Regions from separate parts of the Janthinobacterium sp. 61 genome, predicted to be linked through region 1. Evidence: predicted binding sites of a transcription regulator. Region 1 holds the regulator's gene; the other holds the start of a gene.
The links. The regulator LexA, encoded in region 1, represses DNA repair genes until DNA is damaged. The targets are predictions, from matches to a motif close to ACTGTATNNNNATACAGT.

Region 1 (16,148 bases):
CCGTTCATTTGCATCACCGCCACCGGTGGTGCGCGCATGCAGGAAGGTTTGCTGTCGCTCATGCAGATGGCGAAAACCACGGCCATGCTGACCAAGCTGTCGGAAAAGAAATTGCCATTCATCAGCGTGCTGACCGACCCGACCATGGGCGGCGTGTCCGCCTCGTTCGCCTTCATGGGCGACGTGGTGATTGCTGAACCGAAAGCGCTGATCGGCTTTGCCGGCCCGCGCGTGATTGAAAACACCGTGCGCGAAAAATTGCCGGAAGGCTTCCAGCGCGCCGAGTTCCTCGTCACCAAGGGCGCCGTCGACATGATCGTCGACCGCCGCAAGATGCGCGAAGAAATCGCCCGCTTGCTGGCCTTGCTGCAAAACCAGGCCGTCGAAGTCTTGGCGTAATCCGCCAGAGTAACAGGCCGGGCGGTGTCCTGCGGACCCGCCTGGTTGCCATGCCACACCATCTCCGCGCCTCGCGCACTGTCTCCTCATCAAGAAGTCTCCCATGCTCAAGCTCCCCACCACATTGCCGGACTGGCTCGCCATGCTGGAAACCCGCCATTCGGAAACCCAGATCAACATGGGCCTGGACCGCCTACAAGCCGTGAAGGCGCGCATGCAACTGGCTTTTACTTGCCCCGTGATCATGGTGGCGGGCACGAATGGCAAGGGTTCCACCTGCGCCATGCTGGAATCCGTACTGTTGCGTGCTGGCTACAAAGTGGGTCTGTACATCAAGCCGCATTTCCTCGACTTCAATGAGCGCGCGCGCGTGCTGGGCGAGATGGCCAGCGACGAACAGATCGTCGCCAGCTTCAATGCCGTCGAGGCCGTGCGCGGCGATACGCCGCTGACGTATTTCGAATTCACCACCCTGGCCATCCTGCATTTGCTGTCGCAGGCCAAGCTGGACGTGGCCATCCTGGAAGTGGGCCTGGGCGGGCGCCTCGATGCCGTCAACGTGATCGACGCCGATGTGGCCATCGTCACCAGCGTCGACATCGACCACACGGATTACCTGGGCGATACGCGCGAAGCGATCGGCTTTGAAAAGGCCGGTATTTTCCGTCCGGGCAAGGCGGCCATCTGCAGCGACCCCGTGCCGCCGCAATCCTTGATCGACCATGCCGAGGCCATCGGCGCGGATCTGTGGCTGATGGGCCGCGATTTCAACTATTCGGGCGACAAGCAGCAGTGGAACTACGGCGGGCGCGAGCAGCGCCGCAATTCGCTCGCGTATCCAAGCTTGCGTGGCGCCAACCAGATCCTGAACGCGACGGCCGTGCTGGCCGCGCTGGAAGTGCTGAAGCTGAAACTGCCCGTTGGCGCGCAGGAAGTACGTACGGGCCTGGTGACGGTGGAACTGCCGGGCCGCTTCCAGGTCTTGCCTGGCCGCCCCAGCGTCATCCTTGATGTCGCGCATAACCCGCACGCAGCTTCGGCGCTGAACCAGAACCTGGGCAATATGGGTTTCCACCCGTACACCTATGCCGTGTTCGGCTCCATGCAGGACAAGGATATCGATGGCGTGCTGGCCGCGATGAGCGAACACGTCGACCACTGGTGCCTGACGAGCCTGCCGTCGCCGCGCGCGGCGACTGCATCCGAGCTGGCCGCCAAGGTGCAGATCATGCTGGAAGATAAGCCCGACAGCAACGACCATACTGTGTCTATTTTCGATGATCCGGCACAAGCTTTTGCAAATGCGATGAGCCGGGCCGGTGAGAATGATAGAATTGTGGTCTTTGGTTCTTTCCTCACCGTCGCCGGCGTGATGAAGGCCAGAAAATCCTCACTTCACTGAAACGCACTCGACTGAAAATCACGCATGGGCTTGTTCTCGAAACTGTTTAAAAACAAGCAAGAATCCTCTGGCGAAGACAGCGGCTTTTATGTCCCTGGCGAAGCACAGTCGCCGACCCGCAAGCGCGCCGCCAACACCTCTGGTGGCGGTGGATCGCGCCGTGGCGGCAAAGAAGCGCCGGACCCGGTCTTGCCTGAAAAAAAGCGCGCACGCCGCCGCCTGGTCGGGGCCATTGCCCTGGCCCTGGGCGTGGCTGTGGGCTTGCCGATGCTGCTCGATTCCGAGCCGAAGGCGCCTTTCAACGATATCGCCATCGACATTCCCTCGAAAGAAAAGGCCGCTGCGCCTGCACCTGCGCCCGTGCCGGCTGTGCCCGCTCAGGCGGCTGCGCACAATGGCCTGGACCAGTCCGAGGAAATCATCGACTCTCCTCTGCCGCCTGCGGCCAGGCCTGCGCCGGCACCGGCAGCAGTACCGGCGCCCGTGCCGGCTGCCGTCCAGCCTGCGCCTGCCAAGCCGGCCTATGTGGAACCGAAACCCGAGCCCAAGCCTGAGCCCAAGCCGGTCAAGGTGGAGCCGAAACCAGAGCCGAAACACGAAGCCAAGCCGGAGCCGAAGCATGAGCTCAAGCCTGAACCCAAGCATGAGGTAAAAGCGGAAGCCAAGCCTGAGGCTAAGCCTGCCAAGCCGGCGCAATCTGCCGACGATGCGGCGCGCGCTATGGCGATTCTGGAAGGCAAGCCACTGGACAAGCCGCAAGAGAAAGCACAAGACAAGGCACACGACGCCGGCAGCGGCAAGTTCGTGGTGCAGGTGGCGGCGCTGGCGACGCAGGACAAGGTCGATGAATTGCAGGACAAGCTGCGCGAAGCGGGTATCAAGTCTTATACGCAGAAAGTCTCCAGCCCCGCGGGCGAGCGCATCCGCGTGCGCGTGGGACCGTTCGGCAGCCGCGATGACGCCGAAAAGACCCGCGCCAAGCTGCAAAAGCTGGGCCTGGGCGGCAGCCTGGTGCCGGCGTGATGTTGCAAGGCTGAACGGTCGTGACGATCTTCGATTACCTGGTGCTGTTCGTGCTGGTGACGTCCGTGCTGATCAGCATGATGCGCGGCCTGGTCAAGGAAATACTGTCATTGGTCAGCTGGATCGTGGCTTTCGTCATCGCCAACGCCTATGGCGCCACCTTGGCGAAATTCCTGCCGGAAGCCGTGCCGGGTGAAGCCGTCCGCCTGTTGCTGGCCTTCGTGGTGCTGTTCATCGGCGTGCGCATTTTGATGGGCTTGCTGTCCATGACGGTCGACGCACTGGTGAAGGTGACGGGCCTGAGCCTGGCCGACCGTACCCTGGGCAGCCTGTTCGGCGTGGCGCGGGGCCTGGTGATCGTGCTGACCACCGTCATCTTGTGTGGCATGACTTCCATACCACAGCAGTCATTCTGGAAAAATGCGCTGCTCAGCCCGCTCGCGGAACAGGGCGCGCGTGCCATCAAGCCTTATCTGCCTGCCGCATACGCGCAGCATGTGAAATTTTGAATTTTTTTTAAAATCAGTAGCACAGTTTAGGAGCACACCATGTGTGGCATCGTCGGCGTCGTTTCCCATCAACCTGTCAATCAATTGCTCTATGATGCATTGTTGCTCTTGCAACATCGCGGTCAGGACGCGGCAGGGATTGCGACCAATCACAGCAGTATGTTTTCCATGCACAAAGCCAATGGCCTCGTGCGTGACGTCTTCCGTACGCGCAACATGCGTTCGCTGCAAGGCACGACGGGCATCGGCCATTGCCGTTACCCGACGGCCGGTTCGTCGAGCGAAGAGGAAGCACAACCGTTTTATGTGAATGCGCCGTTCGGCATCACCCTGGCGCACAATGGCAACCTGACCAACTGGGAACAGTTGAAGCAGGAAATGTTCAAGAACGACCGCCGCCATATCAATACCGATTCCGATTCGGAAGTGCTGCTCAATGTGCTGGCGCATGAAATCCAGGAAGCCACAACGGGCCTGAACCTGGACCCGGAAGCCATCTTCAAGGCTATCACCGTGCTGAACCGCCGCGTCAAGGGCGGCTATGCTGCAGTGGCGCAAATTGCTGGCGTGGGCTTGCTGGCCTTCCGCGACCCGCACGGCATCCGTCCTTTGTGCCTGGGCATTAATGAAACGGAGCAAGGCCCCGAATACCTGATCGCCTCCGAATCCGTGGCCCTGGAAGGCATGGGCTTCCGCTTCGTGCGCGACATCGGTCCCGGCGAAGCCGTCTTCATCGATGCCGACAAGAAATTGCACAGCGCCCAGTGCGCCGACAACGCCAGCCTGAATCCGTGCGTGTTCGAATTCGTCTACCTGGCCCGTCCCGACTCCGTCATCGACGGTGCCTCGGTGTACGCCACGCGCCTGAAAATGGGTGAATACCTGGCTGAAAAGATCCGTGCCGAATTGCCTGACGTGCATATCGACGTGGTCATGCCGATTCCCGATTCCTCGCGTCCGGCCGCCATCCAGCTGGCCCTGGCGCTGAACCTGGAATACCGCGAAGGCTTCATCAAGAACCGCTACATCGGCCGCACCTTCATCATGCCGGGCCAGGCGGCGCGCAAGAAGTCCGTGCGCCAGAAGCTCAACGCGATTCCTTCCGAATTCAAGGATAAAGTGGTGTTGCTGGTCGACGACTCCATCGTGCGTGGCACCACCAGCCGGGAAATCGTGCAGATGGCGCGCGAAGCGGGCGCGACGAAGGTCATCTTCGCCTCGGCCGCGCCACCGGTGATCTACCCGAACGTGTATGGCATCGACATGCCGACGCGCGACGAATTGATCGCCTATGGCCGCACGACGGAAGAAGTATGCCGCGAAATCACGGCCGACTACTTGGTGTACCAGGATATCGGCGCGTTGAAGCAGGCGATTGCCGACGTCAACCCGGCACTGACGAACTTCGAGGCGTCGTGCTTCGATGGCGTGTATGTGACGGGCGACGTGTCGCAGGAATACCTGGACCGCCTGGAATATGCGCGCCACCATCCGAAGGCGGCAGCGCCGGAAGATACGCCACGTTCCCAGTTGAACCTGAACCTCGCCACCACCGAAGGGTGATGTGGAGCCCGGCTATGGCCGGGCTTTTTTTTATCTGATATTTCTTGCAGCCTTGCGCGCCACTTGATCATGAGCAACAACAAAAACTACGGCTTTACCACCACCATCCTGCATAACGACCGTCGCAAGGGCATCGAGCACGGCTCGCTGCACAAGCCTGTGCATACCTCCGTCGCGTTTGGCTATGGCGATGCACGCCAGCTGGCGTCCGTGTTCCAGGGCAAGGAGCCGGGCTTTCGCTATGGCCGCCAGGGTAACCCGACGGTGTCCGCGCTGGAAGACAAGGTCAACAAGATGGAAGATGGCGTGGCGACCCTGTGCTTCGCGACCGGCATGGGCGCCATTGGCGCCGTGGTGCAATCCTTGCTGCGCGCGGGCGACCATGTGGTGTCGTCGGCTTTTCTGTTTGGTAACACCAACAGCCTGTGGCAAACGGTGACGGGGCAGGGCATCGCCGTGTCCTTCGTCGATGCCACGGACGTGGCCAATGTGGCCGCCGCCATCACGCCGCAAACGCGGATTGTTTTCGTGGAAACCATCGCCAATCCGCGCACGCAGATCGCCGACCTGGCGAAGATCGGCGCGCTGTGCAAGGAGCGTGGCATCCTGTACATCGTCGATAATACGATGACCACGCCCTACCTGTTCCGCCCGAAAGCGGTGGGCGCGGGCCTGGTGGTCAATGCCTTGACGAAATCCATTGGCGGCCACGGCAATGCCCTGGGCGGCAGCTTGACGGACACGGGTGTATTCGACTGGACGCAGTACCCGAACATTTTCGACAATTATAAAAAGGCGGCGCCGGCGCAGTGGGGCATCGCGCAAATCCGCGCCAAGGCCTTGCGCGATTTCGGTGCCTCGCTGGGCCCGGAGGCGGCGCACCATATCGCCGTCGGCGCGGAAACAATGGCCTTGCGCATGGACCGTACCTGCTCGAACGCCCTGGCGCTGGCCACCATGTTGCAAGCGGACCCGCGCGTGGCGGCAGTGCATTACCCAGGCTTGTCCTCGCACCCGCAGCACGCGCTGGCGACGGACTTGTTCCGCAGCTATGGTTCGCTGTTCAGCTTTGAATTAAAAGATGGCATCGATTGCTTCGATTTCCTGAATCGCCTGAATCTGGCGATTCCGGCTAGCAACCTTGGTGACACGCGCACCCTGGTCATTCCCGTCGCCCACACGATCTTCTATGAGATGGGAGCCGAGCGCCGCGCCAGCATGGGCATCGCCGAATCGCTGATCCGCGTTTCCGTCGGGATCGAGGATGAGGCCGATCTGCTGGAAGACTTCCGTGGTGCGCTGGAGGGCTGAGAGCGGTGTTGGTGACTAGGCCATGTACCAGTTTTGAGGCAAACTAAAAACTGGGGTCAGACCCGGCGGGTCTGACCCCAGCACGCAACTTAATGCCAGCTGCGCATCAGTCCCACGGCCAGGCCTTCCAGGGCGAACTCATCTTCCGGCGATACGGTAATCACCTTGAAATCGGGGTTTTCCGGCAGCAGTTCGATGACGGAGCCCGTTTTCTTGTAGCGCTTGACGGTGACTTCGTCGCCGATGCGGGCCACGACGATCTGGCCGTTCTTGGCACTGTCGACCTTTTTGACGGCCAGTAAATCGCCATCCATGATGCCGGCGTCGCGCATGGACCAGCCGCGCACCTTCAGCAGGAAATCAGGCTTGGCCGAGAACAGGGCGGGGTCGACGTTGTAGCTCGCTTCCAGGTTTTCCTGCGCCAGGATGGGCGAACCGGCGGCTACTCGGCCGATCAGGGGCAGCGACATCAGCAGGGCTGCCGGCACTTTCGATGCCAGCGCATCGGCGGCCGCGCTCGCCGCCGCACCGATCAGGCGGATACCGCGCGAGGTGCCGGGCGAAATCTCGATCGCGCCCTTGCGGGCCAGGGCCTGCAAATGTTCTTCGGCCGCATTGGCCGATTTGAAACCCAGTTCATTGGCGATTTCGGCACGGGTTGGGGGAAAGCCCGTGTTTTCAATCGCGTCCTTGATCAGGTTCAGGATTTGTTCTTGTCGTGCTGTCAGCTTGATCATGAGCGGTGGGTGCATACTAAAATGCTGTCTATATGAACAGTCTGTATTTTTGTACAGTATCGTCCACTATGCAAGGGGATTTCCGTCTTTTCGGCGAATTTGGCAAGAAATACTTGTCCACAGGCGGAAAGCACGGTGGCGCACGGGCTTTTCGGGCGCTTGTGGAAGGAATGATTGAAACGTTTGCAAAAGGCGGTTATAATCTTCGGCTGACCTTCCCACACCCGTCTTGACGCCGGGGTGGGCGATTATCAATCCGACCTGAAGGAGTTTGCATGCGTCATTATGAAATAGTCTTTATCGTCCATCCGGACCAAAGCGAGCAAGTGCCCGCGATGATCGAACGCTACAAAGCCAGCGTAACCACCCGCGGCGGTTCGGTTCACCGCGTGGAAGATTGGGGCCGCCGTCAAATGGCTTACTCGATCCAAAAGCTGCCTAAAGCACACTACATCTGCCTGAACATCGAATGCGACAACGAGACCCTGGTCGAGTTGGAAACAGCATTCAAATTCAATGATGCCGTGTTGCGTCACCTGACCGTTAAAATGAAGAAAGCTGAAACAGCTCCTTCGCCGATGATGAAATCGGTACAACGCGAAGACGCGGCCAAAAGCCACCGCACCGAAGCACCAGCAGCCGCTCCAGCCGCAGCAGCAGCTTAATTCTTGACCAGGATCGTGCGCTGAACCAGCTACAAGTAACCGCCATCATTGCCGAGCGCGAAATATTGCGCTACACCCCGGCAGGGTTGCCGATTGTGAATGCAGTATTGCAGCACAGTTCGCAGCAGATGGAAGCAGGAATTGCCCGTTTGACCGAGTTTGATGTTGCCGCGCTAGCCGCTGGTGAAATATCAGGCAGGTTCAGCCAGGCAAGCTTGGGCGGGGTCTATCAGTTCACGGGTTTCCTGGCCAGGAAGAGCCGCAACAGCAAGAGTTTGGTGTTTCACATCATTGATTTTAGTGCAGTCACCCCGACTAGCGCATTTTAGATACAGGAGCCTGACATGGCATTCGGTAAAAAGTTCGACAAAAATAAGCTCAAGCTTAAAGAAAAACGCAAACAGCAAAACCCGTTGTTCAAACGCAAGAAGTTCTGCCGCTTCACCGCAGCTCACGTTGAGCAAGTCGACTACAAAGACGTCGACACGCTGAAAGACTTCGTCCAAGAAAACGGCAAGATCATGCCAGCACGCCTGACCGGTACCAAAGCGCACTACCAGCGCCAAGTTGACACCGCAATCAAGCGCGCTCGCTTCCTCGCGCTGCTGCCATACACCGATCTGCACCACGCTTAATCGGTCAGATATTCCTGGAGAAGAACTATGCAAATCATTCTGTTAGAAAAAGTTGTTAACGTCGGTAACCTCGGCGAAGTCGTCAAAGTCAAAGACGGTTACGCACGTAACTTCCTGATCCCGCAACGCCTGGCACGTCGTGCCACGGCAACCGCTGTGGCTGAATTCGAAGTCAAGCGCGCCGAACTGGAAAAAGCTGCTGCCGCCAAACTGGCCGCATCGCAAGCCCAGGGCGAAAAACTGAGCGGCCTGACCGTTCAAGTAGCTCAAAAAGCTGGTGTTGATGGCCGTCTGTTCGGTTCCGTCACCAACTTCGACATCGCTGAAGCGCTGACCAAGCAAGGTTTTGCTGTTGAAAAAGCACAAATCCGCATGCCTACCGGCCCGCTGAAGATCGTTGGCGAGCACAACGTTTCGGTTGCTCTGCACACCGACGTGGTCGTGGAAGTTGTTATCGCTGTCGTTCCAGACGCGAACGCGTAATCGTCTGCGGGCCTGGCCCGCAAGCGTTGCCGCACGATGAAAAGCCGGGTTCGCCCGGCTTTTTTGTGGCCTTTTTTTCGCTCAATTTCAGCCCTTTATTTTTGCCAGCACGCCGAAGCGGGTATAATTCGCGCCATGAACGCCCCCTCTGATCCGCAACTGGATTCCCTCCGTATTCCGCCGCATTCGATCGAAGCAGAACAATCCGTTATCGGTGGTCTGCTGCGCGACAATGCAGCATATGACCGCATCGCCGACTTCATGCATGCGGAGGATTTCTATCGCTATGACCATCGCATCATCTTCGAGCAAATCGTCAAGATGGTTAACGCTTCCAAGCCAGCCGATGTCATTACTGTTTTTGAAACCCTGACCCAGCTCGGCAAGGCCGATGACGTGGGCGGACTTGCTTACCTGAACGCCATGGCGCAAAACACGCCATCGGCCGCGAACATCCGGCGCTATGCCGAGATCGTGCGCGACCGCGGCGTGCTGCGCAAACTCATCACCGTCGCCGACGATATCTCCGGCACGGCCTTCAGCCCGCAAGGCAAGGAAGTCAAGCAGATGCTTGACGAGGCCGAGTCGAAGATTTTCGCCATCGCCGAAGAAGGCGCGCGCGGCGCCCAGGGCTGGACCGCGATCCAGCCCCTGCTGACGCAAGTAGTCGAGCGCATCGACGAACTGTACAGCCGCGACAACCAGAGTGAAATCACGGGCGTGCCCACTGGTTTCATCGACCTCGACCGCATGACCTCCGGTCTGCAGCCGGGCGACCTGGTGATCGTGGCGGGTCGTCCTTCGATGGGCAAGACGGCGTTTTCCGTCAACATCGGCGAAAATGTGGCCATCGACAGCGGCTTGCCCGTGGCCGTGTTCTCGATGGAGATGGGCGGCGCTCAGTTGGCCATGCGTATGCTCGGCTCCGTCGGGCAGCTTGACCAGCACCGTCTGCGCACGGGCCGCCTGAACGACGAAGACTGGCCGCGCCTGACGAATGCGATTCAAAAGATGAACGACGCGCAGTTGTACATCGATGAAACGCCGGCCTTGAATTCCATCGAATTGCGTGCCCGCTCGCGCCGTTTGTCGCGTCAATGCGGCAAGCTGGGCCTGATCATCGTCGATTACTTGCAGCTGATGTCGGCCAATACGCCGGGCGACAACCGCGCCACGGAGATTTCCGAGATTTCACGGGGCTTGAAAGGCCTGGCGAAAGAACTCGGTTGCCCCGTGATCGCGTTGTCCCAGCTGAACCGCTCGCTGGAACAACGCCCGAACAAGCGTCCCGTGATGTCGGACTTGCGCGAATCGGGCGCTATTGAGCAGGATGCCGACGTCATCCTGTTCATTTACCGTGACGAAGTGTATAACCCCGACTCGCCAGACAAGGGAACGGCCGAAATCATCATCGGTAAACAACGTAACGGTCCAATCGGCAGCATCCGCCTCACCTTCATGGGGCAGTACACCAAATTTGGCAATTACAGTGGTGGCCTGGCGCTTTACCAAGGCGACTAAGACTCAGCAGCACTGGCAATTCCATTGGCCGCCCCCGACAACGGGGCGGCTTTCTGTAGTAAATAACACGACTCAATGCTTAACGGAGAATGACATGTTTGGACGCTTGATGCCCACTGAGGGCAAGTTTTTTGAATTGTTTAACCAGCACGCGGAACTGTGCGTCAAGGGCGCCAAAGAAATGCTCGGCCTGATGACCAATTTCGATGACCTGGAAAACCGCGTGCATGCGATCGAAAGCATCGAGAAACAGGCGGACAAAGTCACTTACGCCACCGTCGAAATGCTGCACAAGACCTTCATCACGCCGATCGATCGTGACGACATCCATCAGCTGATCACGCGCCAGGACGACATCCTCGACCTGCTGGAAGACGCGGCGCAGACCGTCTCGCTGTACGACCTGAAAGCCGTCACACCGGAAGCCAAGCGCCTGGCCGAACTGGTGCTGGCCTGTACCGAGAAGGTGCGCGACGCCGTCGCCATGCTGCATAACATGGACAACTCGCGCAAGATCGTCGCCATCTGCGAAGAGATCGACCGCCTGGAATCGGATGCCGATCACGTGATGCGCGCCGCCATGTCCAAGCTGTTCCGCGATGAACCGGACGTGCGCAACCTGATCAAGCTGAAAGCGATCTACGAAATTCTGGAAACCGTGACCGACCGTTGCGAAGATGTGTCCAATATTATCGAAGGCATCATCGTCGAAAACGCGTAAGCGTTGGGCATGTCCTGAACCAGAATCAGAAAAGAAACTACAATGACCATACAAATCAGCATCTACGTGCTAGGCCTGTTGATCGTCCTCGCGCTGCTGTTTGACTTCATGAACGGCTTCCACGATGCCGCCAACGCGATCGCCACGGTGGTCTCGACGGGCGTGTTGAAGCCGCAGACCGCGGTTGCCATGGCCGCCACGTTCAACTTCGTCGCCATTTTCGTGTTCCACCAGCTGACCGTGGCTGCCACGGTGGGCAAGGGCACGATTGACCCGTCAGTGATCGACCAGTACGTGATCTTCGGCGCGCTGATGGGCGCCATCTTCTGGAATTTGTTTACCTGGTATTACGGCATTCCATCGTCGTCTTCGCACGCGCTGATCGGCGGCCTGGTAGGCGCCGCCGTCGCCAAGTCGGGCACGGGCGCGCTGGTCGCGGCCGGCCTGTGGAAAACGGTGGCCTTCATCGTGATCGCACCCGTGCTGGGCTTTGTGTTCGGCTCCATCATGATGCTGCTCGTGTCCTGGATTTTCGTGCGTTCCACGCCGCGCAAGGTCGACAAGTGGTTCCGCCGTCTGCAACTGGCGTCGGCGGCAGCCTACAGCCTGGGCCATGGCGGCAATGATGCACAAAAGACCATCGGTATCATCTGGATGCTGTTGATCGCCGCCGGCTACTCGAATGCGGCCGACGCCATGCCGCCGCTGTGGGTCATCATCTCGTGCTACACGGCCATCAGCTTCGGCACGCTGTTCGGCGGCTGGCGTATCGTCAAGACCATGGGCCAGAAGATCACCAAGCTCAAACCCGTAGGCGGCTTCTGCGCCGAAACGGGTGGTGCGATCACGCTGTTCGTCTCGACGGCGCTGGGCATTCCCGTGTCGACCACGCACACCATTACGGGCGCCATCGTCGGCGTCGGCTCGGCGCAGAAAATGTCGGCCGTGCGCTGGGGTGTCGCAGGCAACATCGTCTGGGCATGGATCTTCACGATTCCTGCCTCCGCTTTCGTGGCGGCGGTTGCATGGTGGATTGGCCACCATATTATGTAATGGATAGCCAACGCCAGTAAAAAGGGAGCCTTGCGGCTCCCTTTTTTTATGCGCCGGCCAGTTCCACCGTCAGCCCCTCGTAGGCGAGGAACACCTGCAGGCCATTGAGGCGGCTCGCATAACGGCCCATCACGTCGGCAAAGACGGCTTCCAGCTGCTCGTCGCTGCGGGTCGGTTCGTGGTGGGTGCAGTACAGGCGCCGCACGCCGCAGCGCAGGGCCAGGTCGAGGGCGGCGTCGAAGGTGCCATGGCCCCAGCCCTGCTTGCCCGGATACTCCTCGCGCGTGTAGGAGCAATCCATGATCAGCGCGTCAACGCCGGCGACCACGGCGTCGATGCCAGCCTGGCGCTGCGCATTGCGTGCCGCGCAGGGCGCATGCTCGGCATGGCCGGGCGGATGCAGGTTGTAGAAGGGTTCGTGGTCACCGCTGAAAAACAGCGCGGCGCCGCCGCAGTCGATACGGTAGCCGAGGTTGACGACAGGGTGGTTCATTTCCGCGCCGCGCACGTGCGCGCCGCCCACCTCGACGGCTTCGCCGGGCGCCAGCGTGCGGTACTCGATGCAAGCCGCCATGGCCGCTTCGCTGACGGGGAAATAGCTGTTTTGCAGCTGTACCGCCATCACGTGCTCGATGCCTCGTCCGGCGACGGCATCGTGCGCGCCATGCAGGCGCATGCGGTTGCCGGCCACGAACAGGGGGCTAAACATGGGCAAGCCGTGGATGTGATCCCAGTGGCTGTGCGTGATGAAGACGTGCGCGTCGACCGGCACGCCGGGCGGCAGTTGCTGCGCCAGCGAGAAGATGCCGCTGCCCGCATCGAGAATGATCAGGCTATCGTTGTCGGTGCGTACTTCGATGCATGTGGTGTTGCCGCCATAGCGCGCCGTGCGCGGGCCGGGGGAGGGGATGGAGCCGCGCACGCCCCTGAACGTGAATTTCATTCAGTACCTTGTTACGGTGTAATTATTGTTGATTCTATTCTAATTAATGAGATTGGCGGCAACATTTATGCGTGTTGCGATACGGCAAGTTATTTCATTTTGTTGTAACTAAGTAATGTACAGTGTGCAGGGTGGCCGTTACACTGGCGCTTGCAGAATTCCCTTTCCTTACCTGATTGTCATCAACATGCCTCAGTTGCACCCTGAGAAAATCGCCCACAGACTGGAGCAATTGACTGAACTCAGTGTCGCGCTCGGCCATAGCCTGGGCGGCGAGGGACACGATATCGGCGCGCTGTTGCAGCGCATCGTGCTGCTGGCAAAAAGCATGAGCGGCGCCGATGGCGCCACCCTGTACCGGCCCATGGCCGATCGCCGCCAACTGGCATTCGACATCTCCGTCAACGACAGCCTGGGCATCGCGCAGGGGGGCGACATGGGCTTGCCGGGCGTGCCCCTGTTCGATGGCGCCGGCCAGCCTAACCTGGCATCGGTGGCTGCGTACGCTGCGAACATGCGCCGCAGCGTGAATATCACCGACGTGTACCGTGATGAGGGCTTCAATTTTTCCGGCATGCGCGAGTTTGACCGTCACCACGGCTACCACACGCAATCGATCCTGACGGTGCCCATGAGCGATCACGAGGGCGATTTGATCGGCGTGCTGCAACTGGTCAATGCCAAGGATGGGGAGACGGGGCAGGTGCGTGCCTTTTCCTCCACCGACCAGCGCTTCATCGAGGCGCTGGCCGCGCAGGCGGGTGTGGCGCTGACCAATCAGCTGCTCATTTTGCAACTGGAAGAGCTGCTGGAATCGCTCGTTACCCTGATCAATATCGGCATCGACGAAAAGTCGCCCTACACGGGCCGTCATTGCCAGTTCGTGCCCGAGCTGACGATGCTGCTGGCCGACGCCGCGCACGCCACGCAAACGGGGCCGCTGGCCGATTTCCGGCTCAGCGACAATGAGCGCAAGCAATTGTGGCTGGCCGGCCTGCTGCACGACTGCGGCAAGATCACCACGCCCGTGCACGTGGTCGACAAGGCCACCAAGCTGGAAACAATCTTCGATCGCATCGCCCTGATCGACACGCGCTACGAAGTGCTGCTGCGCGACGCCGAGATCGCGGCCCTGCGCCAGCAGGCGGCGCAGCCGCAGCAAAAGGACGCCATCGGTCGCGCGCTGGAACTGGAGCTGGCGGCGCTGCGCGAAGAGCGCGACTTCATCCGCACAGTGAACATCGGCGGTGAAAGCATGGCGCAGGCCGACCAGGAAAGAGTGCGGCAGATCGCTAGGCGCCGCTGGCGCGCGGCCGATGGCGAACTGCGCGATTTTCTCGATGCCGACGAGACGGAAAACCTGACCATCCGCGCCGGCACCCTGACGGCAGCCGAGCGGGCCATCGTCAACAACCATATCAGCGTGTCGATCCGCATGCTCGAAGCGCTGCCGTGGCCCAAGCACCTGCAGAAGGTGCCCGAATACGCGGGCGGCCACCACGAGCGCATGGATGGCAAGGGCTATCCGCGCGGGCTGACGAAAGAGCAGATGTCGGTGCCGGCACGGCTGATGGCCATCGCCGACATTTTCGAGGCCCTGACGGCACGCGACCGGCCCTATAAAAAGGGCAAGTCGCTGTCCGAATCCTTGCGCATCCTCGGCAATTTCAGTCTGAACGGGCATATCGACCCGGAACTGTTCGACGTTTTCATCCGCAGCAAAGTCTATATCACCTTCGCTGAAAAGCACTTGCATCCGAACCAGATCGATGCCGTCGACGAGGCGGCCATTCCGGGCTACACGCCGTGAAGCGGGCCTGGCGCGGCGCGCTGGCGCCAGCATGGCGCAAGCATGGCGCGCGTTTTTTCATGGGTGTGTTCTTGAGCGTGGCGGCCGCCATCCTGTGCCTGGCCGGCAACGACAATATTGCGCGGCTTGACGCCATGCTGGGCGACTGGCGCATGCGCGCCGAAACGGCGCAGCTGGACCGCCGCATCGTCATCGTCGACATCGATGAGCAAAGCCTGGCCCGCGTGGGCCGCTTTCCCTGGAGCCGCGATATCCAGGCGCGCCTGGTGCACCAGCTCAGCGGCCACTACGGAGTAGCTGTGCTGGGCTTCGATATCTCGTTTCCCGAAGCGGACACCAGTTCCGGCTACGCCGTGCTGCAAGGGCTGTCGCGCGGCGAATTGGCGGGCGTGGCAGGCTTGCCGGCTCAGCTGGAAAAATTGCGCCCGGCCATGGACTACGACGGCCTGTTTGCCGAGGCCATGCGTGGCAAACCCGTGGTGCTCGGTTACAGCGTCTCGGACCAGCAAAGGAAGGGTGTGCTGCCCAAGCCCGCTTTTACCGTCGCCGATTTGAACGGGCGCACCGTCACGGCCTACGTGGCGCGCGGCTACGAAGCCAATATCGCGCCCCTGCAGGCCGCCGCCCAAGGGGCCGGCATCTTTACGGCGCTGACCGATGCCGATGGCGTCGTGCGTTCCTCGACCCTGTTGCAGCGCATCGGCGACGGTTATTATCCCTCGCTGTCGCTGGCCACTGTGGCCGTCTACCTGCAGGCGCGCGCCATCGCCCCCCGTTTTACGGGCACGGCCGATACCCTGTCGGCGCGCGAGCTGGCCAACGGCGGACTCGACCACCTCATGCTGTTCACGCCGCGCGGCGCAATGGCGATCCCCGTGGGCGAAGCCTTGACCACCACGGTGCAGTACCGCGGCACGGGCGGCCCCGATGGCGGCGCCTTCCGCTATGTGTCGGCGTCCGACGTACTGGCCGGCACGGTGCCGCCCGCGCTGCTGAAGGGCGCCATCGTGCTGGTGGGCACCACGGCACCCGGCTTGAACGATATCCGCGCCACGCCCGTGAATGCCGAGTATCCGGGGGTGGAGGTGCACGCAAACCTGATCAAGTCCATGCTCGACGGGCGCTTCAAGGCGCGGCCCGACTATGCGCTGGCGTTCGAGCTGGTGCAGATCATGCTGTTTGGCCTGCTGCTGGCGGGCGCCCTGGCCGTGCTGCCGCCGGCCGGCGTGATGCTGGCTACTCTGGGGGCGCTGGCGGCCGCCATCGCCATCAACCTGTTCCTGTATGCCGTGCACGACCTGGTGCTGGGCGGCGCCGTGCTGCTGTTGCTGATCGTCGCGCTATTCATCGCCAACCTGGCGTGGGGCTATTTT
Region 2 (16,148 bases), 960 kb from region 1:
TTGTATACCGCTCAAGCCGGAGTCGTCATGAAACGTCTGAAAGAACTCAATGGCAGCGCCGCCGAAGTCGAAGCGGCATTCTACGATGCCTTGCACCGCGCCGACCTCGAAGCGCTGATGGCGCTGTGGGCCGACGATGAAGAGGTCGTCTGCATCCACCCGGGCGGCGCGCGCCTGATCGGCCATGCCGCCATCCGCGCCTCGTGGGAAACCATTTTGGCGGGCGGCGGCCTGCACATCGTGCCCACGCAGCTGCATGAAACGCACAATCTGATGAGCTCCGTGCACACTGTGGTCGAAGGCGTCACCCAGGAGGAAGGCGGTCCGGCGCACCTGCTGGCCACGAACGTGTACGTGAAAACGCCGCGCGGCTGGCGCATCGTCCTGCACCACGCCTCCGTTGCCCCCGGCGGTGCGCCGGCCGACGCCACGGGAGCGCAGATCCTGCACTGATGACTTTCCCTTTGTCCTATACCGCGCCACTCTGGCTACCTGGCGGCCACGCGCAGACGATTTACCCGGCCGTGTGTCTCGCCAAGCCGGCCGTGGCCTTCCGCCGCGAACGCTGGCAAGCGCCCGATGGCGATTTCGTCGACGTCGACCTGGTCGACGGCCAGCCGGGCCAGCCCTTCGTGGTGCTGTTCCATGGGCTGGAAGGTTCATCAAGCAGCCACTACGCGCGCGCCCTGATGGCCGAGGTGGCGGCGCGCGGCTGGTCGGGCGCCGTGCCGCATTTCCGCGGCTGCTCGGGCGTAGCCAACCTGGCACCCCGCTTTTACCACTCGGGCGATGCGCAGGAAGTGGACTGGATCGTGCAGCGCCTGCGCCCGCGCGCAACAGGCAAGTTTTACGCGGCAGGCGTGTCCCTGGGCGGCAACGCCCTGCTGTGCTGGCTGGGCCAGTCGCAGCACCAGGCCGATTTCATCGATGCGGCCGCAGCCGTGTCCGCCCCCCTTGATCTGGCGCAAGGGGGCAAGGCCCTGTCTTCGGGCGCCAACCGGCTCTACACGCGCATGTTCCTGAACACGCTCAAGCCCAAATGCCTGGCCAAGCTGGAGCAGTTTCCCGGCCTGTTTGCGCGCGATGCCATGCTGGCCGCGCGCGACTTGCACGCCTTCGACAATGTCGTCACGGCGCCCCTGCATGGCTACCGCGACGCCGACGATTACTGGCACCGCGCAAGCGCCAAGCACGTCTTGCAGGACATCACCGTGCCGACCCTGGTGCTGAATGCGCAAAATGATCCCTTCCTGCCCGGGCGCTACTTGCCGCGCCGAGCAGCGCCGCAGGTCATGCTCGAGTATCCCCGCCACGGCGGCCATGTCGGCTTTGCCGCAGGCAAGTTGCCGGGAAGTACACGCTGGCTGCCGCAGCGCTTGATGCATTTTTTTGAAGGCGGCAACACGGCGCCATCGGCACCACAAAGCTGTCACGCTGCTAGCTTGCAAACGCACACGGAAAACGCTACACATGGATGAACTCGTCAAACAGGCGCTGGCCAAATGGCCCAACGTGCCCCACTGCTACGGTTGGCTGGGCCTGGACGCCCGCGGCAACTGGCGCATGCGCGACCAGCAGGCGCAACAGCAACAACTGCCGGGTGACAAGATCGCCCACGTGGCCCTGTTGGGATTTATCAACCGTAATTACGACCATGACGAACGCGGCTGCTGGTTTTTCCAGAATGGCCCGCAGCGCGTCTACCTGAACCTGGAAGCGACGCCGTATATCGCCCGCAGCGATCCGCAGCACGGTTTCATCTTGCAGACAGGCGCGCCGCTGGCGGCCATCGATGCCGCCTATCTGTGCGACAACGGCGCGCTGATCCTGCGCCAGGGCGACAGCGTGGCGCAGGTCGATGACCGCGACATGGCGCATGTGCTGCCGTCGCTGCGCGTCGACGGACAGGTGGCCGGAGACGAGGCCCTGCTGGCCTGGCTGGAAAATGCTCAGGGAAACCTGGTGTTGTTGCATGACGGCAAGGAGATTGCCGTGCAGCCGCTGGCCTACGCCAGCGTGCCGCAAACCTTCGGCTTCCAGCGCGCGCCGCAAGCCGAATAAGCACTAGCCCTTCTGGTCCTTGATCTGTTCACGGCGCTTTTCCTGCAGTTCACGCTCGCGCGCATCGATCACGGCCTGGTCATAGAAAGTCGCGTCCGTCGATTTACGGGCGATCGTCAGCTGGTCCAGCGCGGCCATGGTGGCGCCCTGCAGCACGTAGGATTCGGCCAGCGCCATGTGCTGCAAAGTCATTTTGCCCTGGTCCGCATACGATTTCGCCAATAAGTCATACAGTTCCGGCTCTTCCTTGTAGAGCTGCACCTGGTCGCGCAGGTACAAGGTAGCCTGCTCCAGCTTGCTGGCAGCCATCAACGCTTCCGCATACTGGTGGGCAATGCCACGCGAGAGGGGAAACTGCTGGCGCGCCGCATCGGCCGCCTTCAGGGCTTGCTGCGCCACCTCCTTCTTCTGCGCCGGCATCAGCAGCACTTCCAGCGCCATCGCCGCCAGCAGCGAATTGGGACCCTGCGTGCCACCCGAAGTAAACACATTCGGCCCGGCCGGCCGGTGCAGGGCGGCATTGGCCGCGTCGAGTTCCTTCTGCGCCTCGGCCGGCTTGCCCTGCTTGACGGCGACAAAGGACAAGCCGTAATGGGCGGCCACCACCTGGAAGCGGCTTTGCTGCTCAAGCTGCGTCTTGAACACCGCCTTGGCATTCAACAACCCTTGCACGCTTTCATCCTGCAGCACGCGGGCACGGGCGCGGGCCAGGTGAAAACTCAGGCTGTCAGGACGCTGCTTGTAAGGCTGCTCGCGGATGCGCGCCTGGATGTCGGCGATGCGCTCCGTCGTCAGCGGGTGGGTCTGCAGATAGGCGGGCATCAGGTCGCTGTACGAACGGCTGGCCGCCTGCATGCGGCCGAAGAAGGCCACCATGCCGGTGGTGTCGAAGCCGGCTTCGCCCATGATCTGGAAACCGATGCGGTCCGCCTCGCGTTCGGCGTCGCGGCCAAAATTGAGCTGGCGCTGGATGGCCAGGCCCTGGCCGGCGGCAAACACGCCCAGCGCCACATCGCCGCCCGCGCGCGATGCCAGCGCCGCCAGCAGCATGGCCGCCAGCGGCATCAAGGCATCCTGGCGCTGCTGGCCCAGCATGCGTGCGATATGGCGCTGCGCCACGTGGCCGATCTCGTGCGACAGCACGGATGCCAGTTCCGCCTCCGTTTGCGCCGCCAGCACCAGCGCCGAATGGACGCCGATGAAGCCGCCGGGCAAGGCAAACGCGTTCAATTGGGGATCACGCACGGCAAAGAAGAAATAGTCGTAATTTGTTTCCCCGCGCACGCTGGGTCGCGCCGCCACGAGGGCGTTGCCAAAGGTATTCAGGTATTCCAGCAAGGGAGCGTCGTCGAGGTAGTCGCGGTCGCCGCGGATGCCGCGCATGATTTCCTCGCCGATCTTGCGCTCCATCGCCGGCGACAGGTCATCGCGCGAGGTATCGCCCAGGTTCGGCAAGTTTGGCGCTGGCGGCACGGCCAGCGGCGTCCAGCTGCCGGCCGTCTTGGCCGCCACACTGGGGGCCGGCGCCGTCGGCGCGGACGTATAGGTCTGCGCCAGCGCAAACGGCGCCGCCAGCCACAATGCAAGCAGCGCGGATGCGCGCCGGGAGCCGCGCAACCATGCCGCACCGGCGTTTTCAAGTACGATCGGAAGGGTAGTTTTTGAATTCACGGGTGCTATCATACCTTGTTAGCGGCGCCCATTCCCACGCGACAAGCATGCGCCACGCCAGTGGCATGACGTCGTGGCCCGGCGTGCCGCATCTCCACTCCTCACCTATTTTGACGCCATGACAACAGCAGACAAGCAAGCCCCCACCGGGGAATTGACCCATTTCGACGCCACGGGCCAGGCCCATATGGTGGACGTGGGTGCCAAGGAAGACACGCGCCGCAGCGCAGTGGCCGCCGGCACCATCCGCATGCAGCCCGCCACCCTGGCATTGATTATTTCCGGCAACGCCAAGAAAGGCGACGTGCTGGGCATCGCCCGTATCGCCGCCATCATGGGCGCCAAGCGCACCAGCGACCTGATTCCCCTGTGCCACCCGCTGGCATTGACACGCGTCACCGTCGACTTCGAAGTGGAGGTAGCGGCCAACAGCGTGCACTGCCGCGCCCAAGTCGATACCACCGGCAAGACGGGCGTGGAAATGGAAGCGCTCACTGCCGTGCAAATCGGCTTGCTGACAATTTATGATATGTGCAAGGCCGTCGACCGGGGCATGGTCATGACCAACGTGCGCGTGCTGGAAAAGCATGGCGGCAAGTCGGGCGATTGGCACGCCGAGGTGTAATTATGCCGCCTGGCGCGCCAGCTGGCCCTGGACGCGGCGCAAGTCGCACAGCAGCCAGACGGCACTGGCCAGGCACAGCACGATGATGGCCACGGACAGGGGCAGGTGGAATTGCTCCAGCCCCGCCAGCGCGAAGCCGGCATGGATCAGACACGTGCCCACGCCCAGCGCGGCGCACACGCCCGCATACAGACCCGCCCGTGTGGTGCTCAGCAGCACATGCCGGTAACCGGCCACCACCAGGGCAATCGCTGCCAGATTAAATACCAGGAAACCCTGGATGCCGCCCGGCACATGGAACATTTCCCATTCGCGCCAGTAGGCAGCATCGACCTGATGCAGGATCAACAACAACATCGTCCAGAAATAGCTGCGTGCCATAAGATTCACATTCATCAATATTGACGTAATTGTAAAGGCAGAATCACGCCCCGGCATGCGTGCGTGGCATTTTTCAATGCCAAGTTGAATTTCATTGATATAAGTGCTTTTTCATCAAGAAATCATGCATACTGCGAACCGACAATATCAAGATGAGTATCGCATGACAAGCAACAAGCCCACCGCGGAAAGCAAGCTCCAGGACTTCGAATTCGAGGCGATGAATCTGCAGGTGGGGGGACGCATCCAGTTCATCACGCACCGCACCATCAAGCCCATCCAGCATTTCTCGACACTGATCGGCTACGTGAAAGACGAGTACCTGATCGTCAAGATTCCCATGGAAAACGGCGCCGCCATCGTGCTCAACGAGGGCGACAAGCTGACCATCCGCGTGTTTTCCGGGGTCACCGTGTGTTCGTTTGCCTGCAGCGTGCTGCGCATCTTCGGTCGCCCCCTCAATTATGTGCACCTGAGCTTTCCCGACGCCATCCAGGGCACCAGCCTGCGCACGGCCATGCGCGTGAAAGTGGACATTCCGGCGCAGCTGAGTTACCGCGACGTGGCGCCCGTGCCCGTCTTCATCGTCAACCTCAGCGTCTCAGGGGCACTGATCGAGGCGCCCAGCATGCTCACGCCAGACGACGAGGGTGTAGCGCTCAGCTTTACCCTGCTGGTGCAGCCGAACAAGCATCAGATGCGCGTCAACACGCGCGCGCGCATCCAGAACGTCAGCGTGGGCAAGCCATCGAATGGCCATGCGACCGACGTCGCCGAAATCTATACGTATGGCGTGCAATTCATCGACCTGGAACCCACACACTACACCCTGCTGCAAAACCTGACTTATGAAGCGCTGATCGCGGACCGGCAAAAAATCGTCTGACACTGGCGCGGCAGGCGACGCTCACTGGGTCGCCACCACCTTGGGAATATTGTTCCGGGTGATGGCTTCCCTGGCCGCCGCATTCGTCACGCTGGTGCTGTTGAACCAGCTCAGGCTGCTGCTACCGAGCTGCAACTCCATGGTCACCGTCTGGCCGCCCATGCCGCTGCCCAGATCGCCCGCCAGGGTCAGCGCGATATTGCCCTTGTCGACCTTGGCGCCGGACACTTCGCGCGTCGGGCTAAACACGGGGATGGCGCTGGGCACGGCTTCGGTGGGAGTGCTGCAAGCGGTCGCCAAGCCGCCGTTTTCCTGCACGCACAGGGCCACGGCTGTCTTCAGGGGCGCAGCGGCCGCCAGCACGTTGCTGACCTTGGCCCGCATCGTATAGTCGCCGTACTGGGGAATGGCCACGGCCGCCAGGATGCCGGCGATAGCCACCACGATCATCAGCTCTATCAGGGTAAATCCGCTCTGCGCGCGCATCGTCTCCTCCCATTGTCCACATGCTCGTGCCGTGCACGGTGCAAGCGCCATGCCAGCAGCGCGCCCGGGCAGCGGCGGTACACGTGGAAAGAAAAGCGACACTTTTGGGCAGGTTCGGACCAGCGCCGTCGGCCCAGGCCGGGAAGCGGCCTGTCTTGCGGACAAAAAAAAAGGAGCCGAAGCTCCTTTTTTGTACTGCGTGAACCAGGCTGGAATTACAGCATGGCTTTCAGCAGACGCGCCATTTCCGACGGGTTTTTGGTCACGGTGATGCCGCAAGCTTCCATGATTTCCAGCTTGGCTTGTGCCGTATCGGCACCGCCCGAGATCAGCGCGCCAGCGTGGCCCATGCGCTTGCCTGGAGGAGCGGTCACGCCAGCGATGAAGCCAACGACCGGTTTTTTCATGTTGTCTTTGATCCAATACGCAGCGTTGGCTTCGTCCGGACCGCCGATTTCGCCGATCATGATGACCGCGTCGGTATCTGGATCATCATTGAACATCTTCATGATGTCGATGTGCTTCAGACCGTTGATAGGGTCGCCGCCGATGCCGACTGCCGACGATTGGCCCAGGCCCAGTGCGGTCAGCTGACCCACTGCTTCATAGGTCAGGGTACCCGAACGCGATACCACGCCGATGCGGCCTTTTTTATGGATGTGGCCTGGCATGATGCCGATCTTGATTTCATCTGGCGTGATCAAGCCTGGGCAGTTAGGGCCCAGCAGCAAGGTTTTGCTGTTGGCTTTAGCCATGCGGTCTTTCAGGGCCATCATGTCACGCACAGGAATGCCTTCGGTGATGCAAATGGCCAGATCCATTTCAGCTTCAACAGCTTCCCAGATCGCCGCTGCCGCGCCTGCTGGCGGCACGTAGATCACGGACACGTTGGCGCCGGTTTCTTTTTTCGCTTCGGTGACGTTAGCGAAAATTGGAATGCCTTCGAAGTCTTCGCCGGCTTTCTTCGGGTTCACGCCTGCCACGAAGGCAGCTTTGCCGTTCGCGTAGTCGCGGCAACCGCGGGTGTGGAACTGGCCGGTCTTGCCGGTGATCCCTTGGGTTACGACTTTGGTATCTTTATTGATCAGAATGGACATGTTGATTCCTTAATTAAGCTTGACCAGCAGCGGCGGCAACGACGCTCTTTGCTGCATCTTCCATGGTGTCGGCTGCGATGATAGGCAGACCGGAATCGGCCAGCATCTTTTTGCCCAGGTCTTCGTTGGTGCCCTTCATGCGCACGACCAGCGGTACGTTCAGCGAGACGGCTTTCACCGCGGCGATGACGCCTTCAGCGATCACGTCGCAACGCATGATGCCGCCGAAAATGTTCACCAGGATGGCTTTCAGGCCTGGGTTTTTCAGCATGATCTTGAACGCTTCGGTCACTTTTTCTGCCGTGGCGCCGCCGCCGACGTCCAGGAAGTTGGCTGGCTCGCCGCCGAACAGCTTGATGGTGTCCATGGTGGCCATGGCCAGGCCGGCGCCGTTCACCAGGCAACCGATGTTGCCGTCGAGCGAAATGTAAGCCAGGTCGAATTTCGACGCTTCGATTTCAGCTGGATCTTCTTCGTCCAGATCGCGCAGGGCGACGATTTCCGGATGACGGAACAGGGCGTTCGGGTCAAAGTTGAACTTGGCGTCCAGGGCGATGACCTTGCCGCTGCCGGTGACGATCAGCGGATTGATTTCGGCCAGCGAGCAGTCGGTTTCCCAGTATGCTTTGTACAAGCCTTGCAGGTTGACGCGGGCGTCGGCGATGGAACCGGCAGGCACGCCGATTTTGGTCGCGATGTCGTCTGCCTGGGCATCGGTCAGGCCTACGCCTGGATCGATGGTGACGTGATGGATCTTCTCAGGGTGGCTCTCGGCCACTTCTTCGATGTCCATGCCGCCTTCGGACGAAGCCATCAGAACGATTTTCTGGGTGACGCGGTCGGTGACCAGCGAAACGTACAGTTCTTGTTTGATGTCGGCGCCTTCTTCCACCAGCAGGCGGTTGACTTTTTGGCCTTCGGCGCTGGTCTGGTGCGTGATCAGCTGCATGCCCATGATCTGGTCAGCGTATTGCTTGACCTGTTCGATCGATTTTGCCACTTTCACGCCGCCGCCCTTGCCGCGACCACCTGCGTGGATCTGCGCCTTAACGACCCATACCGGACCGCCCAGGGTTTCCGCAGCCTTGACGGCTTCGTCGACGGACATGCACGGAATACCGCGTGGTACCGTCACTCCATACTGCCGGAGGATTTCTTTGGCTTGATACTCATGGATTTTCATGCTGGCTTCCCTTCTGATACTGATTTGTAAAAATACGGTTAGTGGTGCAAAAAAAACAGGAAAAACAGCGCCGGGGTCACGCTTTGGCTACCCAGCGCGGGTAATACTGTGCAACCGCCCCGCCATCGGTGCGCAGGGCGTGGCATTTGTCGAGTTGAAACGGCTTTTCATGCGGCAAATCAGCATTCTCACCGTCGCGGGTCGACCAGACATCGCCGGCAAATGCCTGAACCGTCGCAGTCGGCAAGACTTGCGCCAGTTCGGTCAAATGGGTACAGCCGGCGATTCCCGCCAGGCGCTGTTTCAAGTCGCGGCGGAAATTCTTCAATAAATTCAAACCGATCAGCGCCGTGTAAGCGGGGCCGATGGTATCGCAAAAACCGGGATAGGGCACGGCATCGGAGGCAGCTTCGGCCTCGACGATGGTCAGTTCGTGATCGACGGTAATGCGCAAGTGGAGGTCATGCAGGGGAGTGCCAGCGGGGCGGGGGCCGGAGGCCAGCATCGCGTCATAGCTTTTGATATCGGTAATTCGGGCGTCAATATCCCACAGGCCGTCGTCGCGCACATACGCTTGGACGTCGATAACGCGGGAGTGCCGTAGGGCGCGCCGGGATACAGGAGTTGACAGGGGCATAAGACCGATGCCGCTTGCGCGGCCATAATTTAGTAAGCAGCCATGTGCATAAAGCACGCCGTTCGCAGCTTCTACGAACAGCAACCGCACCTGCGGCGCCGCAAAAACCCTAAAAGTGTAGCACATTGGGCGCTGGTTGCGCCGCAACATAATTTTTCATTGCTTCGATAAAAACATTTCAAAGCATAAGGAGAACACATGAAAATTTACGTAGTTATCACATTCAGTGATGATTGATATGCGCGCCTGGGAGCGTGAACCGCATCCAGTTGCCACCACCGCACCGATATCGCACAGCGCTGGCAACGCTCGCCACGTGCAGCGCAACAATCTGCCGCCGGTCTGACAGGACGATGACCGAAGAAAGATCCTTGCAAAGAAAATAATGGCAAACAGCAAGGCCCGCCTGCCCGAGCAAACGGGACATCGTGCGGACTTGTTGTAGAAGGAACACAGCGCGGCCTGGGCGGGTATGCCGGCAACACACAGGCGCGCGTGGAAGCAGACAGAACCGCGCCAGTCGCCGCCTAGTCGTCCTCGGGCTCCAGCCCCTTCAAGGCCACCTGCACGGCGCGCTGCGAAAAGCCGCGCTGCATCAGGAAGCGTACCTGCTTGTTGCGCTGTTCGGCATCCTGCGCCACTTCACCGAATTTGCGACGCCATACTTCGCAGGCGCGGGCGGTCTCGCCTTCGGCCAGGCCCGCCTTGAGTTCCTGCAGCGCCTCGCCGGCAATGCCATGGCTTTGCAATTCCGCCATGATGCGGCTATTGCCGAAACGGGCCGAGCGGCGGTGGATCAGCGATTCGGAAAAACGCTCCTGCGAGAGCCAGTTGGCCTGTTCCAGGCTGTCGAGCAAGGCTTCCACATCGTCGCCTTCCTGCGCATGCCGCTGCAGCTTGCGCCGCAATTCCATGCGGCTGTGTTCACGCATCGACAAAAAGCGTAGCGCCCTGCCCTTCAGGCTTAGTTGTACTGCAGCCATACACCCACCTTGTCTTTCATTCCACGATCACAGCACCCAAACACAATCGCCGCCCGGCGCAACAGCGCGGGACGGCGATCAGGGCCCTACCTTGCGGCAAGCCATGCGTAGGTCGGATTAGGCCCCTTGGGCCGTAATCCGACAACATTGTTGACGTCTGTGGTGTTGTCGGATTACGCGCGGCTTTGCCGCGCTAATCCGACCTACTCTGCCTTGGCTTCCGCAGCCTTGGCAGCCTTGTCGGCGGCTTTATCCGCTTTTTCCGGCTTTTCAGCAGCCAGCGGTGGCAGTTCGCGCACGCCCAGCGAAGCGCGGACCTTGTTTTCGATTTCGCGGGCCAGCGCCGGACGCTCTTGCAGGAAGGCACGGGCGTTGTCCTTGCCCTGGCCGATGCGTTCGCCGTTGTAGCTGTACCACGAACCGGATTTTTCCACGATCTTGGCATCCGAGCCCAGGTCCAGGATTTCGCCTTCGCGCGAGGTGCCGGCGCCGTACAGGATGTCGAAGTGCGCTTCCTTGAACGGTGGCGCGATCTTGTTCTTGACGACCTTGACCTTGGTTTCGTTGCCGATCACTTCGTCGCCCGACTTGATCGAGCCGGTGCGGCGGATATCGAGGCGCACGGAGGCGTAGAATTTCAGGGCATTGCCGCCAGTGGTCGTTTCCGGACTGCCGAACATCACGCCGATCTTCATGCGGATCTGGTTGATGAAGATGACCAGGGTATTCGTGCGGTTGATGGAACCGGTCAATTTACGCAGGGCTTGCGACATCAAGCGCGCTTGCAAGCCTGGCAGGGAATCGCCCATGTCGCCTTCGATCTCGGCGCGTGGCGTCAGTGCTGCCACGGAGTCGATGACGACCAGGTCGACGCTGCCCGAACGCACGAGGGCGTCGCAGATTTCCAGAGCCTGCTCGCCCGTGTCCGGTTGCGAGATCAGCAATTCATGCAAATTCACGCCCAGCTTTTGCGCGTAACCGACGTCGAGCGCGTGCTCGGCATCGATAAAGGCGCAAGTGCCACCCAGTTTTTGCATTTCAGCAATGGTTTGCAGGGTCAGCGTGGTTTTACCTGACGATTCCGGACCGTAGATTTCCACCACGCGGCCGCGCGGCAAGCCGCCCACGCCCAGCGCGATATCGAGGCCGAGCGAACCTGTCGACACGACTTGCACTTCTTCGATCACCGCGCTGGCATCCATGCGCATGACCGAACCTTTGCCAAACTGCTTCTCGATCTGCGCCAGTGCGGCGGCGAGCGCCTTGGCTTTTTCCGATGCGGGTACTACAGCTTTTTTATCGTCCATATGTTCTTTCAGCCGTTCTACAGTTGCAGATTCACGTGACGCATCTACGTGAACCGTGCAGCCTGCGATAGCGCCAGTGGGTTAAATTCTTTATACAGACAGTACTGTATAAAAAAACAGTGATCAATGCAAGCGGAACGTAGATTTGTTTTGAAACAGATCAATACAACCCTGTTTTTCACAAAAACTATCCACCTTGCGGAAAATGAAACACAATACAGACTTCAGATGTCCTGATGTTGCAAGCATAGGAAGTTCACCATGCGTATTTTACTTGCCGAAGATGACAGCGTGCTGGCCGATGGCCTGACCCGCTCGCTGCGCCAGTCCGGTTATGCGATCGACTACGTCAAGACCGGCCAGGAGGCCGATACGGCCCTGTCCACCCAGGAATTCGACCTGCTGATCCTCGACCTGGGCCTGCCGAAGATGTCTGGCCTGGAAGTGCTGCGCCGGCTGCGCGCGCGCGCCTCGCTGCTGCCGGTGCTGATCCTGACGGCCGCCGATTCCATCGAACAACGCGTCAATGGCCTCGACCTGGGTGCCGATGATTATATGGCCAAGCCGTTCGCGCTGTCGGAACTGGAGGCAAGAGTGCGCGCCCTGACGCGCCGCGGCGCTGGCGGCGGCGCCACCGTCATCAAGCACGGCCCGCTCAGCTACGACCAGGTGGGGCGCAGCGCCTACATCAACGACCAGATGCTCGACCTGTCGGCGCGCGAACTGGGCTTGCTGGAAATCCTGCTGGGTCGCACCGGCCGCCTCGTCTCGAAAGAGCAACTGGTCGACCACCTGTGCGAATGGGGCGAAGAGGTATCGAACAACGCCATCGAAGTGTATGTGCACCGCCTGCGCAAGAAGATCGAGGTGGGCGGCGTGCGCATCGCCACCGTGCGCGGTCTCGGCTATTGCCTGGAAAAATACTCGGAAGCGGCGCGCCTGAACGCCGAAGCGAGCGAGGCGGCAGGCCCGGCCAGCGGCCCCGCCAGCAAGTGAAGCCGCGCGAGGCGCCAGCGGACGAGGCGGACGACGACGACTGGTTCGAGCCGCCCACCACGGAGCAGGATGACACCATCGAGCATTCGCTGTTCGGCGAAATTCTCGACTGGATGCTGGCGCCCTTGCTGCTGCTGTGGCCGATGAGCATCGCCATCACCTATCTGGTGGCCAAGGGCATCGCCAATCAACCGTTCGACCACGCGCTGGAAGACAGCGTGACGGTGCTGACGCAGCAGGTCAAGCAAGCCGACGGCGCGATGCTGCGCCGCGTGCCGGACAAGAACGGCAACAGCAAGGGCCGCGACTTCCTGCGCGGCGACGATGTCGACACCCTGTATTACCTGGTGGTGGGCGGGCACGGCGAATACCTCGACGGCGACCGCGACTTGCCGCCGCCGCAGGACCCCGATAAATACCGCAGCGGCATGGTGCTGTTTCGCAACGACACCATCCATGGCACGCCCGTGCGCGTGGCGTTCAGCTATCTCGACATGCCGTACAGCACCGACGACGAACCGCGCCGCATGCTGGTGCAAGTGGCCGAGACGCTGGAAAAGCGGGCCCAGCTGGCCAATGAAATCATCAAGGGCGTGATCTTGCCGCAGTTCATCATCCTGCCCGTGATCCTGGCCCTGGTCTGGTTTGCCCTGGCGCGCGGCCTGTCGCCGCTGGCGCAATTGCAGGAACGCATACGCGCCCGGCCGCCCGACGATCTCTCCCCCATCGAATCGGGCCAGGTGCCCGAGGAAATCACGCCGCTGGTCGGTTCGCTCAACGAGATGCTGGCGCGGCTATCTCTGTCGATCGACATGCAGAAACGCTTCATCGCCGATGCCGCGCACCAGATGAAAACGCCGCTGGCCGGCATGCGCATGCAATCCGAGCTGGCCCTGCGCCAGACGGACCACGATGAAATTCACCGCTCGCTGCTGCAACTGGCGAAAAGCTCGGAAGCGGCCACGCGTCTGGTGAACCAGCTGCTGGCACTGGCGCGCGCGGAAAACCAGCCGCAGGCGGGCACGGCGTTCGAACCGATCGAGCTGAGCGAACTGGCGCGCGGCGTGGTGCAGGACTGGGTGCAAGCCTCGTTTGCCCAGCATATCGACCTGGGTTTCGAACAGCCTGCGTATTCGATCATGATTTCCGGCAATGCCATGATGCTGCGTGAACTGCTGAGTAATCTGATCGACAATGCCCTGCGCTACACGCCGTCCGGCGGCAGCGTCACGGTGCGCGTGCGCAGCACCCTGGAACTGGCCATCCTGGAGGTGGAAGATACGGGTCCCGGCATCCCCCAGGCCGAGCGGGCCCACGTGTTCGAACGCTTTTACCGCATTCTCGGCAGCAACGTCGACGGTAGCGGCCTGGGCCTGGCCATCGTGCGCGAAATTGCTCAACAGCATGGCGCCGAAGTCGATATTTTTAACAATCCGCGCGCGCAGTCGCCGAAGCTGCCGGGCACCTTGTTACGCCTGAGCATTGCCCTGCTGTTGCCGGACGCGCCCGAAGAGGATGAGATCACGTATGGATAAGCCCAGCCTTCCTGCGGCGCCGCTGCGGCCGGCGCGCACGCCCAGCCCCGAGCTGCAGGCGCGCCTCGCTGTGCACTGGCACAAGACGCGGCGCCTGACGGCCATCCTGCTGCTGATCTGGCTGCTGACGGGCTTTCTGACCGTGTTTTATGCGCGCGAACTGTTGCATCTGAACCTGTTCGGCTGGCCGCTGCCCTTCTATATGGCGGCCCAGGGCGCTTCGCTGGTGTACCTGGCCATCATCGCCTTCTATGCCTGGCGCATGCGGCGCCTGGACCGGGATTTTCATGCAACGGAGCAAACATGAGCGGCCAGCGCAGCTTCTTTGCGCGGCTGTGCCGCTACTACCTGCTGTTTACCGCCGGTTTCGCCGCCTTCCTGCTGGCCCTGTCGGTACTGGAACAGGAAGGCATGCCGCGCGCCTGGATCGGCTACCTGTTCATGCTCGTCACCATCACCCTGTACGCCACCATCGGCGTCATCAGCCGCACCTCGAACGTCACCGAATACTATGTGGCAGGGCGCAGGGTGCCGGCCATGTTCAACGGCATGGCCACGGCCGCCGACTGGATTTCGGCCGCCAGCTTCATCAGTCTGGCCGGCGGCCTGTACCTGAACGGCTTCGACGGCCTGGCCTTCATCATGGGCTGGACGGGCGGCTATTGCCTGGTGGCGCTATTGATCGCCCCCTACCTGCGCAAGTTCAGCCAATACACGATTCCCGACTTCCTCGCCGCCCGCTACGGCAGCGGCGCCGACAAACGGGGGGCCAGCGTGCGCGTGGTGGCCGTGGCCGCCACCATCATCGTCTCGTTTACGTATGTGGTGGCGCAAATCTACGCCGTCGGCCTGATCGCCTCGCGCTTTACGGGCGTGGATTTTTCCGTCGGCATCTTCCTGGGCCTGGCCAGCATCCTGGTCTGCTCTTTTCTTGGCGGCATGCGCGCCATTACCTGGACGCAGGTGGCGCAGTACATCATCATCCTGGTCGCCTTTCTGATTCCCGCCATGTGGCTGTCGGTCAAGCATGCGGACAACCCTGTGCCGCAGATCGCCTACGGCAAGGTGTTGCCGCAACTGAGCGCGCGCGAACACGTGCTGGAAACGGACCCGAAAGAAAACGAAGTGCGCGCCATCTTCCGCCAGCGCGCGCAAAGCTACCAGGAGCGTATCGCCGGCTTGCCCGGTTCCTGGGAGCAAGGCCGGCTGGCGGCCCAGCGCCAGCTCGATAGTTTGCGCCAGCGCAATACCTCGCTGTTCGATATCCGCAACGCAGAGCGCTACCTGATTGCCTATCCGAAGAGCCCGGACGAGGCACGCGTGCTGTGGCAGGCGGCGCAGACGCAGAACCAGAAACGCGCCGAACCGATCATTCCACACGCGCAGCCGTTTCCCGCCGCCGACCGCGAGCAGTCCGACATCAAGCGCAACAATTTCCTGGCCCTCGTGTTTTGCATGATGCTGGGCACGGCCGCCCTGCCGCACATCCTGATGCGATCCTATACCACGCCCTCCGTGCACGAAACACGTGTCTCCGTCTTCTGGGCCCTGTTTTTCATCTTGCTGATCTATCTCACAATTCCCGCACTGGCCGTACTGGTCAAGTACGATATTTACTCGGCACTGGTAGGCACGCAATACACGAACCTGCCCACATGGGTGTCGTACTGGGCCAATGTGGACAAGCTCAGTCCCCTGATCAGCATCGTCGACGTCAACCGCGACGGCATCGTGCAACTGGCGGAAATATCCATCGACGCCGACGTGCTGGTGCTGGCCACCCCCGAGATCGCCGGCCTGCCCTACGTGATTTCCGGCCTGGTGGCGGCCGGCGGCCTGGCCGCCGCCCTGTCGACGGCGGACGGCCTGCTGCTGGCCATTTCGAATGCCCTGTCGCACGACATCTATTACAAGGTGGTCGATCCCAGCGCCTCGACGCAAAAGCGCGTGACGATTTCAAAATTGCTGCTGCTGGCCGTGGCCTTCATCGCCGCCTATGCGGCCTCGCAAAAGCCGGCCGACATCCTCTCGCTGGTGGGCGTGGCCTTTTCCCTGGCCGCCTCGACCCTGTTCCCACCGCTGGTGCTGGGTGTCTTCTGGCAACGCGCCAATTACCAGGGGGCGCTGGCCGGCATGCTGGCCGGCTTTGGCGTGTGCCTGTATTACATGCTGCACACCAGCACCATGCTGGGTGGCAATGCCAGCGGTCAATGGATGCATATCGCGCCCATTTCCGCCGGCATCTTCGGCGTGCCTGCCGGCCTGGCCGCCGCCATCCTGGTCAGCTGGCTGACACCGGC

Region 2: recA (recombinase RecA) is a predicted target of LexA. The motif match lies at 11,421-11,438, and genes of this name have one in related genera.

Annotation. Positions count from the first base shown of each region.
Region 1 is NZ_PJMQ01000001.1:2,881,471-2,897,618, reverse strand. It holds gene accD (acetyl-CoA carboxylase, carboxyltransferase subunit beta) at 1-399, shown strand, start outside; gene folC (bifunctional tetrahydrofolate synthase/dihydrofolate synthase) at 503-1,801, shown strand; gene CLU92_RS13275 (SPOR domain-containing protein) at 1,826-2,824, shown strand; gene CLU92_RS13270 (CvpA family protein) at 2,845-3,333, shown strand; gene purF (amidophosphoribosyltransferase) at 3,373-4,896, shown strand; gene CLU92_RS13260 (cystathionine gamma-synthase family protein) at 4,966-6,207, shown strand; gene lexA (transcriptional repressor LexA) at 6,297-6,944, opposite strand; gene rpsF (30S ribosomal protein S6) at 7,220-7,609, shown strand; gene priB (primosomal replication protein N) at 7,630-7,938, shown strand; gene rpsR (30S ribosomal protein S18) at 7,954-8,244, shown strand; gene rplI (50S ribosomal protein L9) at 8,272-8,727, shown strand; gene CLU92_RS13230 (replicative DNA helicase) at 8,863-10,248, shown strand; gene CLU92_RS13225 (DUF47 domain-containing protein) at 10,343-10,969, shown strand; gene CLU92_RS13220 (inorganic phosphate transporter) at 11,012-12,022, shown strand; gene CLU92_RS13215 (MBL fold metallo-hydrolase) at 12,069-12,965, opposite strand; gene CLU92_RS13210 (HD family phosphohydrolase) at 13,153-14,775, shown strand; gene CLU92_RS13205 (CHASE2 domain-containing protein) at 14,772-16,148, shown strand, end outside.
Region 2 is NZ_PJMQ01000001.1:3,837,748-3,853,895, forward strand. It holds gene CLU92_RS17480 (nuclear transport factor 2 family protein) at 28-453, shown strand; gene CLU92_RS17485 (YheT family hydrolase) at 453-1,478, shown strand; gene CLU92_RS17490 (DUF2946 family protein) at 1,471-2,061, shown strand; gene CLU92_RS17495 (M48 family metalloprotease) at 2,065-3,642, opposite strand; gene moaC (cyclic pyranopterin monophosphate synthase MoaC) at 3,851-4,357, shown strand; gene CLU92_RS17505 (DUF6713 family protein) at 4,358-4,738, opposite strand; gene CLU92_RS17510 (flagellar brake protein) at 4,902-5,624, shown strand; gene CLU92_RS17515 (pilin) at 5,646-6,110, opposite strand; gene sucD (succinate--CoA ligase subunit alpha) at 6,326-7,207, opposite strand; gene sucC (ADP-forming succinate--CoA ligase subunit beta) at 7,221-8,390, opposite strand; gene CLU92_RS17530 (DUF2889 domain-containing protein) at 8,467-9,027, opposite strand; gene recX (recombination regulator RecX) at 9,555-10,010, opposite strand; gene recA (recombinase RecA) at 10,214-11,317, opposite strand; gene CLU92_RS17545 (response regulator transcription factor) at 11,579-12,313, shown strand; gene CLU92_RS17550 (sensor histidine kinase) at 12,310-13,848, shown strand; gene CLU92_RS17555 (DUF4212 domain-containing protein) at 13,841-14,155, shown strand; gene CLU92_RS17560 (sodium:solute symporter family protein) at 14,152-16,148, shown strand, end outside.